4 regions of the Clostridium saccharoperbutylacetonicum N1-4(HMT) genome follow, and region 1 is predicted to be linked to each of the others. Evidence: predicted binding sites of a transcription regulator. Region 1 holds the regulator's gene; each other region holds the start of a gene.
The links. Region 1 encodes Rex, which represses fermentation and respiration genes when NADH is low (regulators of the CRP and FNR family bind a similar motif). Its sites were predicted from a motif close to ATTGTTAANNNNTTAACAAT; they were not measured.
Positions count from the first base shown of each region.

Region 2: a site for Rex is predicted at 1,480-1,499, ahead of CSPA_RS24100 (NmrA family NAD(P)-binding protein). Genes of this name have one in related genera too.
Region 3: a site for Rex is predicted at 1,590-1,609, ahead of CSPA_RS03020 (acetyl-CoA C-acetyltransferase). Genes of this name have one in related genera too.
Region 4: a site for Rex is predicted at 1,822-1,841, ahead of CSPA_RS10035 (acetyl-CoA C-acetyltransferase). Genes of this name have one in related genera too.

Region 1 covers NC_020291.1:499,533-502,731, reverse strand. Annotated here, with positions in the region: gene CSPA_RS02135 (acyl-CoA dehydrogenase) at 1-234, opposite strand, end outside; gene CSPA_RS02130 (short-chain-enoyl-CoA hydratase) at 339-1,124, opposite strand; gene CSPA_RS02125 (redox-sensing transcriptional repressor Rex) at 1,448-2,083, opposite strand; gene CSPA_RS02120 (zinc dependent phospholipase C family protein) at 2,342-2,923, opposite strand; partial or broken gene CSPA_RS02115 (mannose-1-phosphate guanylyltransferase) at 3,176-3,199, opposite strand, start outside.
Region 2 covers NC_020291.1:5,476,929-5,480,127, forward strand. Annotated here, with positions in the region: gene CSPA_RS24095 (DUF2798 domain-containing protein) at 1-347, opposite strand, end outside; gene CSPA_RS24100 (NmrA family NAD(P)-binding protein) at 420-1,385, opposite strand; gene CSPA_RS29850 (hypothetical protein) at 1,714-1,851, opposite strand; gene CSPA_RS24105 (glycoside hydrolase family 1 protein) at 1,853-3,199, opposite strand, start outside.
Region 3 covers NC_020291.1:683,024-686,222, reverse strand. Annotated here, with positions in the region: gene CSPA_RS03020 (acetyl-CoA C-acetyltransferase) at 314-1,495, opposite strand; gene wecB (non-hydrolyzing UDP-N-acetylglucosamine 2-epimerase) at 1,724-2,878, opposite strand; gene CSPA_RS03010 (deaminase) at 3,019-3,199, opposite strand, start outside.
Region 4 covers NC_020291.1:2,263,768-2,266,966, reverse strand. Annotated here, with positions in the region: gene CSPA_RS10040 (epoxyqueuosine reductase) at 1-588, opposite strand, end outside; gene CSPA_RS10035 (acetyl-CoA C-acetyltransferase) at 614-1,792, opposite strand; gene CSPA_RS10030 (LysR family transcriptional regulator) at 2,130-3,038, shown strand.

The DNA of each region.
Region 1 (3,199 bases):
TTTTGATAATTCTTCTACAGCGATTATATATGAAAGTACATCTCCGCCTGCTCCACCAAATTCTTTAGAAAATGGGATACCCATCATTCCTAACTTAGCCATTATTTCAACATTTTCCATAGGGAATCTTTCTGTCTCATCGATTTCAGCAGCTATTGGTTTAACTTCATTTACTGCGAATTCTCTAACCATTTGTTGCACTAATTCTTGTTCTCTAGTTAACTTAAAATTCATTAAATTACCCTCCTTGTTATTTAAACCTACTTTATAACAAACTATATATAAATCTCAAATAGATTTTTAGCAAAATTCTATAATATTATTTACAATTAATAATATTATTTATTTTGGAAATTCTTTTCTGCTCTTCTTTCTAAAAATGCAGTCATTCCTTCAGTTTGATCCTCTGTTGCAAAACACTTTCCAAAGTCTTCTGCTTCTATTAATATAGCTGCATCTATATCTACTTGCATTCCTCTGTCAATTGCATCTTTACAGTAAGCAACTGCCTTTGGAGCATTAGCTGCAATTTTATTAGCCATAGCTTTAGCTTCATCCATTAAACTTTCTAATGGAACTATTTTGTTTACTAAACCTATTCTATATGCTTCTTCAGCATTTATTAAGTCACAAGTATATATTAATTCTTTAGCCTTTCCAGGCCCTACAATTCTAGCTAATCTTTGAGTTCCACCAAATCCTGGAGTTATTCCAAGACCAGCTTCTGGTTGACCAAATTTAGCTTTCACTGAAGCTATTCTAATATCACATGACATAGCAAGTTCGCATCCGCCACCAAGAGCAAATCCTGATACTGCTGCAATAACTGGCTTATCCAATTTTTCTAATCTTCTGAAAACTTTGTTTCCTAAAATTCCAAATTCTTTACCTTGTTCTTCGTTAAGATCTTTCATTTCTGAAATATCTGCTCCAGCAACAAAAGATTTTTCTCCTGCACCAGTTACTATAACGGCATATACATTAGTATCATTTTCTAAATCATCTAAAACTGCATCAATATCCTTTAATGTTTCAGAGTTCAATGCATTTAGTGCTTTTGGTCTATTAATTGTAACAATAGCTAAATGTCCTTCTTTTTCAAGAATCACATTCTTTAATTCCATGTTAAAATCCTCCTTCAAACTTGCATATTAATTTTATTTGAATAACTTTTTATTATAATTCAAACACATTTGTTAATATTATAACAAGTATGTTTAAAAAATATCAAACCATATTTAAAATTATAATACGTACACAAGTTATTTGCAATAAAATCTTATATTTTAATATAAGATTTAGTTAAATATGCCTAACTTAAAAGCCTTTTACAATAATATTCCAGCACATATATTACCTTTAGAATGTTAGGCCTCATTAAATATAAATATAAAAAAAAGAAAATAATAGACTATTATCAAGTCTATTATTTTCTTTCATCTATTTTTTAATTATCACTTTCATTTAATAAATAAATTAAAGTCAGTAAACTTTCACTTAAATGAACATTCTCCACCTTTACATGATCTGGAACAACTAAATCTACAGGTGCAAAATTCCAAATAGCTCTTACTCCGCCTTTTATCAATTCATCTGCAACTACTTGAGCATTTTTTCTTGGAACACAAATTATTCCTATATCAATTTTTCTTTCTTGCAAAACAGTTGACATATCATCTATGTCCTTTATTTCTACATCTCTAATTCTCATTCCTATTAACTTTGGATTTGCATCAAATATAGATGTTATTTTAAATCCTAAATTTTCAAATCTAGAATAATTAGATACCGCTTGTCCGATGTTTCCTGCTCCAACTAAAGCTGCCTGGTATCCCCTATCTAACCCTAAAATAGAGCTAATTTGATTATACAATTCCTTAACATTATATCCATACCCTTGTTGTCCGAAATCTCCAAAGCAATTTAAATCTTGACGAATTTGTGATGCAGTAAATCCTATTTTTTCGCCTAATTCCTTTGAAGAAATTCTATCAACATCATTTTTCATCAATTCTTCAAGATATCTATAATATTTTGGTAATCTTTTAATAACCGCCATAGATATATTTCTACTCTTGTCCATGCTTATCTCCTATCTTAACAATTAATTATTTTTATAACTCGCTTTAAATCCCTATTGTCCATCTAAATATTAATGACAATTAGTATTCTTTAACAAAGCAGTTCATTTTTGGTGCTTAATTCTATTTACCATCATAATTTATTATTCTACCATACTTATATAATTTTATGTCAAGGATAATACAATTATTTTTCATATTTTTTCTTCAAATGAAAATATCCTAAAATAGTTTTATTCTATTTTAAGATATTTTATAAGCTAAATTGCTTTACTAACTTTCTTATCATTTAAAAATACATTATTTAAAATCATATTTAATACACTATCACAAACATAATACGAAAACGTTAGATCATTCTTAAATTCTACTGCGCCATTATATTGCTTTTGCAATTCTAATATAAATTCCTCTATATTACTTGACTTTACATTTGTATTAATTATGCCTAAGGGCTTAAATTCTTTAGCTATCTTTGCTAATCTATTTTCATAGGCCATATGCTTTTTAACTGCCTTAGTATTCTTAAATTCCCATCTATAATAATGAGGCGCACAGAAAAAGTCACATAGAAAGTGACATATTACTCCAAGTTCTTCACTAAATTTACCAACAGTTAAATCAAAATACACATCTTCTAACGTTAGTGAAGATAAATATATAATTTTATCAATTATCATTTCTATACTTTCATCAAAATAATGCTTCTTGAATTTATATTTAGGCGCACAATCTGGTTTGATGTTCCCCCAAATAAACCTTTTATCATTGAGTAAATAAATACTCTTCGTATTTGCACGCTTTATAATATTCTCAGCCATGATTTTGTGAGTATTAATCATCAAAGCTTGATCACATCCTCTACATATCTGTTAAATTCCCTTTACATATTAACCGTTTACCATTTTAAATAATTTAAAATTTAATTTAAATTTATCGTGTACATTTATAATAATACTCTGAGTATAAATTTTCAATAGCTTATATAATAATTTGTCCAAGTATTATATGTATCATCACCCAATAATAGCTAAGCACCAAAACTAATAAAGCCGTTCCGAACTCATCCTAATATTCTCGAAACAGCTTATTAATTATAGAAATTTACTATATTCCTG
Region 2 (3,199 bases), 1.6 Mb from region 1:
ATCCAGGCCACAAATAATATAGAAGAAACCCCTACATTAATCACCGTCATAAAAAAACTTACAATTGTGACATAAATTCCACTCACTATAAAATTACTTAATGCTGAAAAAAGAAAACTGTTTTCTTTCGCATTAAATTTTTTTGCAAAAATTTCACCAAGCTTATTAGCTGGTATGATTAAACTAGAAATTAAATTAATGATAAATGCTTCTAATGTTGAAATAATTATAGGAATTAATGCCAACTTTCCTGTATTTAAAAGTAAGACTACTACAGACATAGTTATAGCTAAAGCAAACATAATCCATAATCCCATTATAAAACTAAAATACTTCTTTTTAATCACGGATAAACCCCTTTCAAAATTAATTAAATTATCTATGAAGTATTTTTCTTACTATAATTTAGTAAAGTAGAATTATTGAACTTTCCCTAATTCCCAATAAGTAGTTATTTTTTCTTTCCATACAAAGCTATATTTTTCTAGCAAGTCTTTAGGATCTATTGGTTTTCTTCCTGTCAATTTTTCAACTGTATCTGTTTCAATTGCCATTAACCCATCTCTAATACCAGATTCATTTGTTACCATATCATTAGCACACCATGGCACTGGTGATTTTGAGTAATTTCCTTTTGATGTACGTGGTATATATATTGAATCTAAATAATCATAATATTCTTCTTCATTTATAGTTATATATTCATAATCAATACCTGATATTTCACGAATCATATTGCAGATTTCATTTTGGTCAATTAATTGACCTGTTACATCGTAATCTTTATTGTGTTCACCTTTACCTAATAATAGTGCCGTAGCAACACGTCCACTATCATCTTTTGCAATAAATGTAGCTTTTCCTTCTCCTGCTGTAGTAACCCATCTATTGTTATCTAAATTTGCCATCATAACAGAATTAAGTAAGTAATTTTCTAAGTAAAGATTATTTCTCATAATATTATAATCTACACCAGATGCTTTTAAATATTCTTCTGTTGCTGTATGATCTGGTAATACATATTGCTTGTACCCTTCGCGGTTAGCACCAAAGAATGAAGTATATGTAATGTGCTTTACACCTGCTGCAATAGCAGCATCTATTACATTTTTATGTTGCTGTACGCGCTCTGGTCCTATTACTACACCAGATACCATATAAAGACGATCTCCACCTTTAAATGCTTCTATCATTTGTTCCTTATTGTCATAATTTGCTTCTCTTACTGTAACCCCCTTTTCTTCCCAAACCTTTAAGCGTTCTTCTCTTAAACGACTTTTATCTGGACATGTAAAGATTAATTGATCTCCAAACACCTCATTTAACATATTAGTAGCTACTCTTCCACCTAATTGCCCATCTGCTCCTGTAACAATATAACGCATATTTTTCCCTCCATTTATTTTTAATTAAAATATTGATAGAATAATATAATAAGCTGCTAGCAAAGCTTAAACATTTACATTAAGTAATAGATTACTTGTTAAAATATTAACACCTTTATGTTCGAAACTGAAATTAAAAATTTCTATTAGTAATAGAAAATTTTTATTAATACAAAAGATCAATTAATATGCACATTAGATAATTGTAAATTACAGCCTACTTATTCTATAAAAACTAAATAGAGATACTGAATAAATCTATTTCATTGCAAAACAAAAGACCCACGAAAATCGAAATTTCAGATTTTCGTGGGTTTCATGGTGAAGGCTAAACACGGAATATAAAATCCAGCAATAAAGAACTTTTCTTTTTTGATCTTTTATAGGTTCCATTTCCTAAATCATCTGCATATACGTATATAAATCCATAGCATTTGCTCATTTGAGAATATAATAATTCCTCCATTTTATCTGACTAAATTTTCACCATTACTCTCTATAATTTGTTTATAATAATTATAACTTTCTTTTCTCCTACGATTTAATGTTCCACTGCCATCATTATTTCTGTCTACATATACAAATCCATAGCGTTTTTTCATTTCTCCAGTACCTGCTGAAACAATATCTATAGGTCCCCACCAGGTATAACCTAATATGTTTGCTCCATCTTCTATTGCTTCTTTCATCATAATTACATGCTCTTTTAAATACTCCATTCTCTCATCATCATGAATCTTTCCATCCTCAGCAATTTCATCACTAGTACCCAAACCATTTTCTACAATGAATAATGGCTTATGATAACGATCTGTAAGTTCATTACATACATAACGTAATCCTAATGGATCTATTGGCCATCCCCACTTACTTTCTTTTAAATATGGATTTTTCTTTCCCAATAATCCTCCAGTATTACCAAGAATCTTCATTCCTGCTTCATGTAAAGATGAACGGTAATAACTAAATCCTAAGTAATCACAAACACCTTTTTTCAAAATTTCTTTATCTTCTGCTTCCATTTCTATAGAAATATTATGTTCCTTTGCTATACGATTAAAGTATGCTGGATACTCTCCAAGAAGCTGAATATCACTATAAAATAGTGAACGACGACGCAACTCATAGGATTCAAAAACATCTTCTGGCTTACAGCTGGCTGGATAAATTGGAGATAAAGAAAGCATACATCCAATTTTGAATTCTTCGTTAATATCATGACCCATTATAACAGCTTTGGCACTTGCTACTAACATATTGTGACTGGCCTTATAAATATCTTGAAGCTTGCTTTCATCTTCCTTTACTTCAATTGCAGCTGCAATAAGTGGTAATGTATGAGCATGATTTATTTCATTAAATGTCATCCAATACTTTACTTTGTGTTTATATCTATTAAATATAACCTCACAGAAATTTGTATAGAAATCTATTAACTTTCTATTTTTCCAACCACCATATTTTTTTATTAAGTTAAGTGGTGTTTCAAAATGTGAAATTGTAATAACAGGTTCCATATTATACTTTAACAATTCATCAAACAAATTATCGTAAAATTCTAATCCCTTTTCATTTGGCTCTGCTTCATCTCCATTTGGGAAAATACGGCTCCATGCTATTGATGTTCTAAAGCACTTCATGCCTAATTCTGATAGTTCCTTTAAATCTTCTTTATAAGTATGATAAAAATCAATTGCCCTATGACTCGGATAATATCTATCCTCTTCTATGTTTAAAGATACATCCTTGAAACGATCCTTTCCAACAGGAAGTACGTCTGCAATGCTTAACCCTTTCCCATCTTCATTATAAGC
Region 3 (3,199 bases), 180 kb from region 1:
TATTTATTTTTATCAATTCTATGAAATTTGGAGAAATATCACCTTTTTTAAGTTTTTTTTAATGATAATTCCTTTACATTCAAAATATGATATTTGAATATATAAATTTTTACTTATTCAAAATTTATTTTTTATTTTTAATTAATTAATCAATTATTCATTATTAATTAATCAATCACTCACTAATTCAAATACTATTTTCCTCTTTAGTATACTCTTTTATACCGAATCAATTAAAATTTTTATTATATAAAAAAGTTACTATGATAATATATCTTATCATAGTAACTTGTTGCGAATGTGAACTTGTATACTAAACTCTTTCAACTATAAGAGCTGTTCCCATTCCTCCACCTATACATAATGTTGCAAGACCTTTCTTAGCATCTCTCTTTTCCATTTCATGAAGAAGAGTTACTAAGATTCTTGCTCCAGATGCTCCAACTGGATGACCTAAAGCAATTGCTCCACCATTAACATTTACTTTTGACATATCAAACTTTAAGTCTTTAGCTACAGCTAAACTTTGTGCTGCAAAAGCTTCATTAGCTTCAATTAAGTCTAAATCTTCAATTGCTATGTTAGCTTTTTCTAATGCTTTTTTAGTTGCATGGAATGGACCATATCCCATTATAGCTGGATCTAATCCTTTTGAACCATAAGAAAGAATCTTAGCCATTGGCTTAATTCCTAATTCTGCTGCTTTTTCTGCACTCATAATAACAAATGCTGCTGCTCCATCATTAATTCCTGAAGCATTACCAGCTGTTACTGTTCCTTCTTTTATAAATGCTGGTTTTAATTTAGCTAAAGATTCTGCAGTTGTTCCAAATCTAGGAAATTCATCTGTATCAAATACTTTTGGGTCTCCTTTTCTTTGTGGGATAACAACTGGAACTATTTCATCCTTGAATCTTCCTGATGTAATTGCTGCTTCAGCTTTTTGTTGTGAAGCTGCTGCAAAAGCGTCTTGTTCTTCTCTAGTTAATCCCCATTCTTTAGCAATATTTTCAGCTGTAACTCCCATGTGGTAGTTATTAAAAGCATCCCATAATGCATCATTTATCATTGAGTCAACCATTTTACCGTCACCCATTCTTTGTCCGAATCTAGCAGACTTTAATAAATAAGGTGCAGCTGACATATTTTCCATACCACCAGCAACAATAACATCAGCATCTCCAGCTTTTATCATTTGGGCTGCTAAACTTACTGCTCTAAGTCCTGAACCACAAACTTTGTTTATAGTCATAGCTGAAACTTCTTGTGGTAATCCTGCTTTTATTGTTGATTGTCTTGCAGTGTTTTGACCAAGTCCTGCTTGAATTACATTACCCATTATAACTTCTTCAATTAATTCCGGTTTAACTCCAGCCCTGTTAACTGCTTCTTTAATTACTAAAGCTCCTAAATCTACTGCAGATACATCTTTTAATGCTCCACCAAAACTTCCTAATGCTGTTCTTACGGCACTTACAATAACTACGTCTCTCATGTTTGACCTCCTAAAATTCTATAAAATATTTATTTTCGTTAAATTATTAACATATCTAAATTATACCCTCTATTATTTTTTTTATCAAGTAAATTTTGTTAAATTTTAAACAAACTTCATACTTTTATAATTATCCATACCAAAAAAGCATATTTGCTTAATTTCTATAAAAATTAAGCAAATATGCTTGCAAAACATAACTCTAATCCAATTAATACACTAATTATACTATTTTATATTTTTAAACTCATCTACTTCATTTGAGCTTAATTCAAAATACTTTAATATAGCATCTGCTATTCTTCTTGAAGCTTCTCCATCTCCATAAGGATTAATAGATTTACTCATTTTTGAATATGCTTCAGAATTTTTTAATAATTTATTAGCTTCACTCACTATTTTATCCACATCAGTTCCCACAAGCTTAACTGTACCAGCTTCAACTGCTTCAGGTCTTTCAGTAACATCTCTCAATACTAGTACAGGTTTTCCTAAATGAGGTGCTTCTTCTTGCAATCCACCAGAATCGGTCATTACCATAAATGATTTATTCATTAAATTATGAGTTTCTTTAGTATCTAATGGGGATAATAAATGTATTCTATCCTTTCCACCTAATCTCTCAAAAACTACATCTTTAACTACTGGATTTAAATGAACTAAATATACTAATTCTACATCAGTGTTTTGCTCAACTATCTTATTTAAAGCCTCACAAATATTTTGAATTCCTTCTCCCCAGTTTTCTCTTCTATGAGCTGTAATCATTATAACTTTTCTATTGAAATCTATATTATTTAATTCGTCAGTTTCAAAAACATAATTTTCTTCAACAGTATGTCTCATAGCATCAATTACAGTGTTTCCTGTAATGTATATGTCAGATTCATTTATGCCTTCTCTTAATAAATTTTCTTTTGACCCCTTAGTTGGTGCAAAGTGTAAATCTGCTAAGCTTCCTGTAAGCTTTCTATTCATTTCTTCTGGAAAAGGAAAGTACTTATTAAACGTTCTAAGACCAGCTTCAACATGACCAACTTTAATTTGTTGATAAAACGCAGCTAGTGATCCAGCAAAGGTTGTTGTTGTATCTCCATGAACTAAAATCATATCAGGTTTTTCTTCTTGAAACACTTCTTCCAAACCTTCTAAAACCCTGCTTGTAATACCTGTTAACGTCTGCTTTGTTTTCATTATATTTAAATCAAAATCTGGTTTGATGTCAAATAACTCTAAAACTTGATCTAACATTTCTCTATGTTGAGCTGTTACACAAACTTTTGACTCAATTTGCTCTCTTTTTTCCAATTCTTTTACTAGAGGTGCCATTTTTATAGCTTCAGGTCTAGTTCCAAAAATGGTAATAATCTTCTTTGTACTCATTTTTACTTCCTCCAATTTAAGCTTGATTAAGTCAACTACTAGTAAATCAGTAGTCAACTGTTGAGGATAAAACCATAGTTTTTATGGATTTTAAAATTCCACCAATAGATTTCACCTTAAATTATTGCCTTCGGCACAATTTAATATCCTGCTTCCATAGTAATTTTTAAAGAATCGTCATCATCTATCCATGAATTCACATCAATTTCTCTATATTCATCCTTCGAATCTCGTATAACAACATTAATAATTCCTGAATTGATTATCAATCTTTTACACATTGAACATGAATTAGCATCTTTTACGTATTCCTTTGTTTTT
Region 4 (3,199 bases), 1.8 Mb from region 1:
AGAAGCTGAAGGACACGCCTTCATGCATAGATTACACTTCTCAGAACAAGGCCTTACCTTTGGTGTTTCTATATTTTCTAATTCCTTATCAATAAGCCATGCTTCCAAATACACTGTGGAGCCACTTTCAGTATAAAAGAAATTATTCTTTCGAACTATTCCAAGCCCTGCTTTCATAGCTGCAAAACGTAATGGTACAAGACCAAATCCTCTTTCAGTTTCTGCTCTAAGTCCTAAATCTTTCATGTATTTTTCATATTTTAAACTATCTTGAAAATCTTTAGAATTCTCATCTTTTCTTCCATCAACCAAATAGTATTTTGCAATCATACCTTTTAAATGCTCTGGAATATGATATTTTCCATATTTTCTCACACATATTACAATTGATTTAGCCCAAGGATAAGTATCTTTAAGCTGTGTAAAACGATACTGACCTTGGTAAAAACCTTTAGCTTCTGGAACCTTTTCAATTCGTTCCTCAAGTTTTTCTTTATATCCATCTATGTCAGATATTTTAATGATCCCACATTTTTCATATCCAAAATTTAATGCAGCATTCTTTATTTGATCTGCTAATAAAGTCATTTTATACACCCCTTCTTAAATTCAATTATTCTCTTTCAACGATTAAGGCAGTTCCTTGGCCTCCACCAATACACAAGGTTGCAAGTCCTTTCTTTGCATCTCTTTTTTCCATGGCATGTAACAAGGTTACTAAAATACGTGCCCCAGATGCCCCAATAGGATGTCCAAGTGCTATAGCTCCACCATTAACATTAACTTTATCCATATCTAAATTTAAATCTCTAGTTATTGCTATACTTTGTGATGCATAAGCTTCATTTGCTTCAATTAAATCTAAATCTTCAGCTTTTAAATTGATTTTATCCAAAGCAGCTTTTGTTGCATAAAAAGCACCATATCCCATTATTGCTGGATCTAAGCCTGCTGAACCATAAGAAGTGATTTTAGCTAGTGGTTTTATTCCTAAATCTTTAGCTTTTTCTGCGCTCATAATTACTAATGCTGCAGCTCCATCATTTAATCCAGATGCATTTCCTGCTGTAACTGTACCATTTTCTTTAAAAATAGGCTTTAATTTTCTTAGTGCTTCTATTGTATTACCAAACCTAGGAAATTCATCTTGATCAAATATTACTTCACCTTTTTTTGTTTTAATTACTACAGGAACTATCTCATCTTTAAACTCTCCATTCTTAATAGCTCTTTCAGCTTTTTGTTGTGATAATAGTGAAAACTCGTCTTGCTCTTCTCTTGTCACATTCCATTTCTCAGCTACATTTTCTGCAGTTACTCCCATATGATAGTCATTAAATGCATCCCATAAACCATCTTTTATCATTTCATCAATAAATTCGCCATGTCCCATTCTTTGTCCCCATCTGGCATTATCAAGTAAAAATGGTGCACTTGACATGTTTTCCATACCGCCAACTACTATCGCCTCAGCATCACCAGCTTTTATAATTTGAGCTGCTAAACTTATAGCTCTTAAGCCTGAACCACAAACCTTATTAATTGTAAATGCAGGTATTTCTACAGGTAATCCCGCTTTCACAGCAGCTTGTCTTGCTGGATTTTGTCCAAGACCTGCTTGAAGTACATTTCCAAAGATAACTTCATTAATTTCCTCTGGTTTAATATTAGCTCTTTTAACAGCTTCTTTTATTACTATTGCTCCTAGTTCAACTGCTGGTACATCTTTCAAAGTCTTTCCATAAGCTCCTATTGCAGTTCTTACTGCACTTACTATTACTACATCTTTCATTTTTTATTCCTCCCATAATGAAAATTTTATTTGTTATTTTTTTAACAAATATTGATATAAGAATATATAAATATATGTTGCAAAAAGAACTGTTCAAAACTTAATACTTTCTAATGCAAATCAACCTTTATTGATCATAACTCATTGAGTATTGAACGTTTATAATTGCAATATATCTAATGTAAGAGCATTCATAAAACTTGCTAAATTAACTTGCACCTGCTCTATGACTTTATATTATCAGAGGATTATATATTTGTAAAATTGATATATTCGAATTGACAATTCGTTTTTTTCAATATATTATTATCTTAATATAGAGATTGGAGTGAAGTTAATGGATATCAGACATTTTAAAACCTTTAAAGGCATTATAGAAGAAGGTAATTTTTCAAATGCAGCAATGAAATTAGGTTATACTCAATCCACTGTAACCTCACAAATTCAGCAGCTAGAGCAAGAACTTTCAATCAAGTTATTTGAAAAAATAGGACGTAATATGGTACTGACTCCTGTAGGAAAGGAACTAATCCCATATGCTGATGAACTACTTAATACAGTGAAAAAGATTGAGAGTCTTGGCAAATATGGTAATAATATTACTGGAGAATTAAAAATTGCTGTTGCAGAATCTTTAATGTCTTATAAATTGCAAAACGTATTATATATGTTTAAAGAAAAAGCTCCTAATGTAAAACTTTCTATGGTTTCCCTCAATTGCTATGACATAAAAAATATGTTAGCCAGTGGTGAAGCAGACCTTGGATTAATGTATAATGTAGGAAGTAAGAATGAAAGCTTAAATGCTGTTAAACTTTCTGATTTTGGCGTAGCTTTAGTCTGCTCCCCTCAATTTGATCAAGAAAAATTAGATTTCAGCAAACCTAATCAAAAAATAAATACAAGCCTTATCATTAATGAAGTTGAATCTATTTATCGAAAAATCCTTGAAAGTTATTTTTTTGATAAAAATATATTCTTAGATAATACAATCGAACTTGGGAGTATAGAAGCTATAAAAAAATGTGTTGCAAGTAATCTTGGAATTTCATTTTTACCGCGTTTTACAGTAGAAGAAGAGCTTGATAGTGGAAAGTTAAAGGAAATAAAACTAGACTCTTTAGATGCTAAAGTCACAGCAATTTATGCTTATCACAAAAATAAGTGGATTAGCCCTGCAATGTCCTTATTTATTGAATTAGTAAGAAAAGATTTTAATATTATAGATATCCAAAGCAAGAATTAGACTTATGCAACAATCACCGAAATATGATACATTTATCTTCTGCAGGACTAGTAAAATTTTCGCTGGAAGGTTCTAAATGCGGGCTTGCCGTCATTTCAGCGTGTCCAAAAGTTCATGTTTCTAAATATAAAATTTGGACATTCACTTTTGGACAAGCTGTA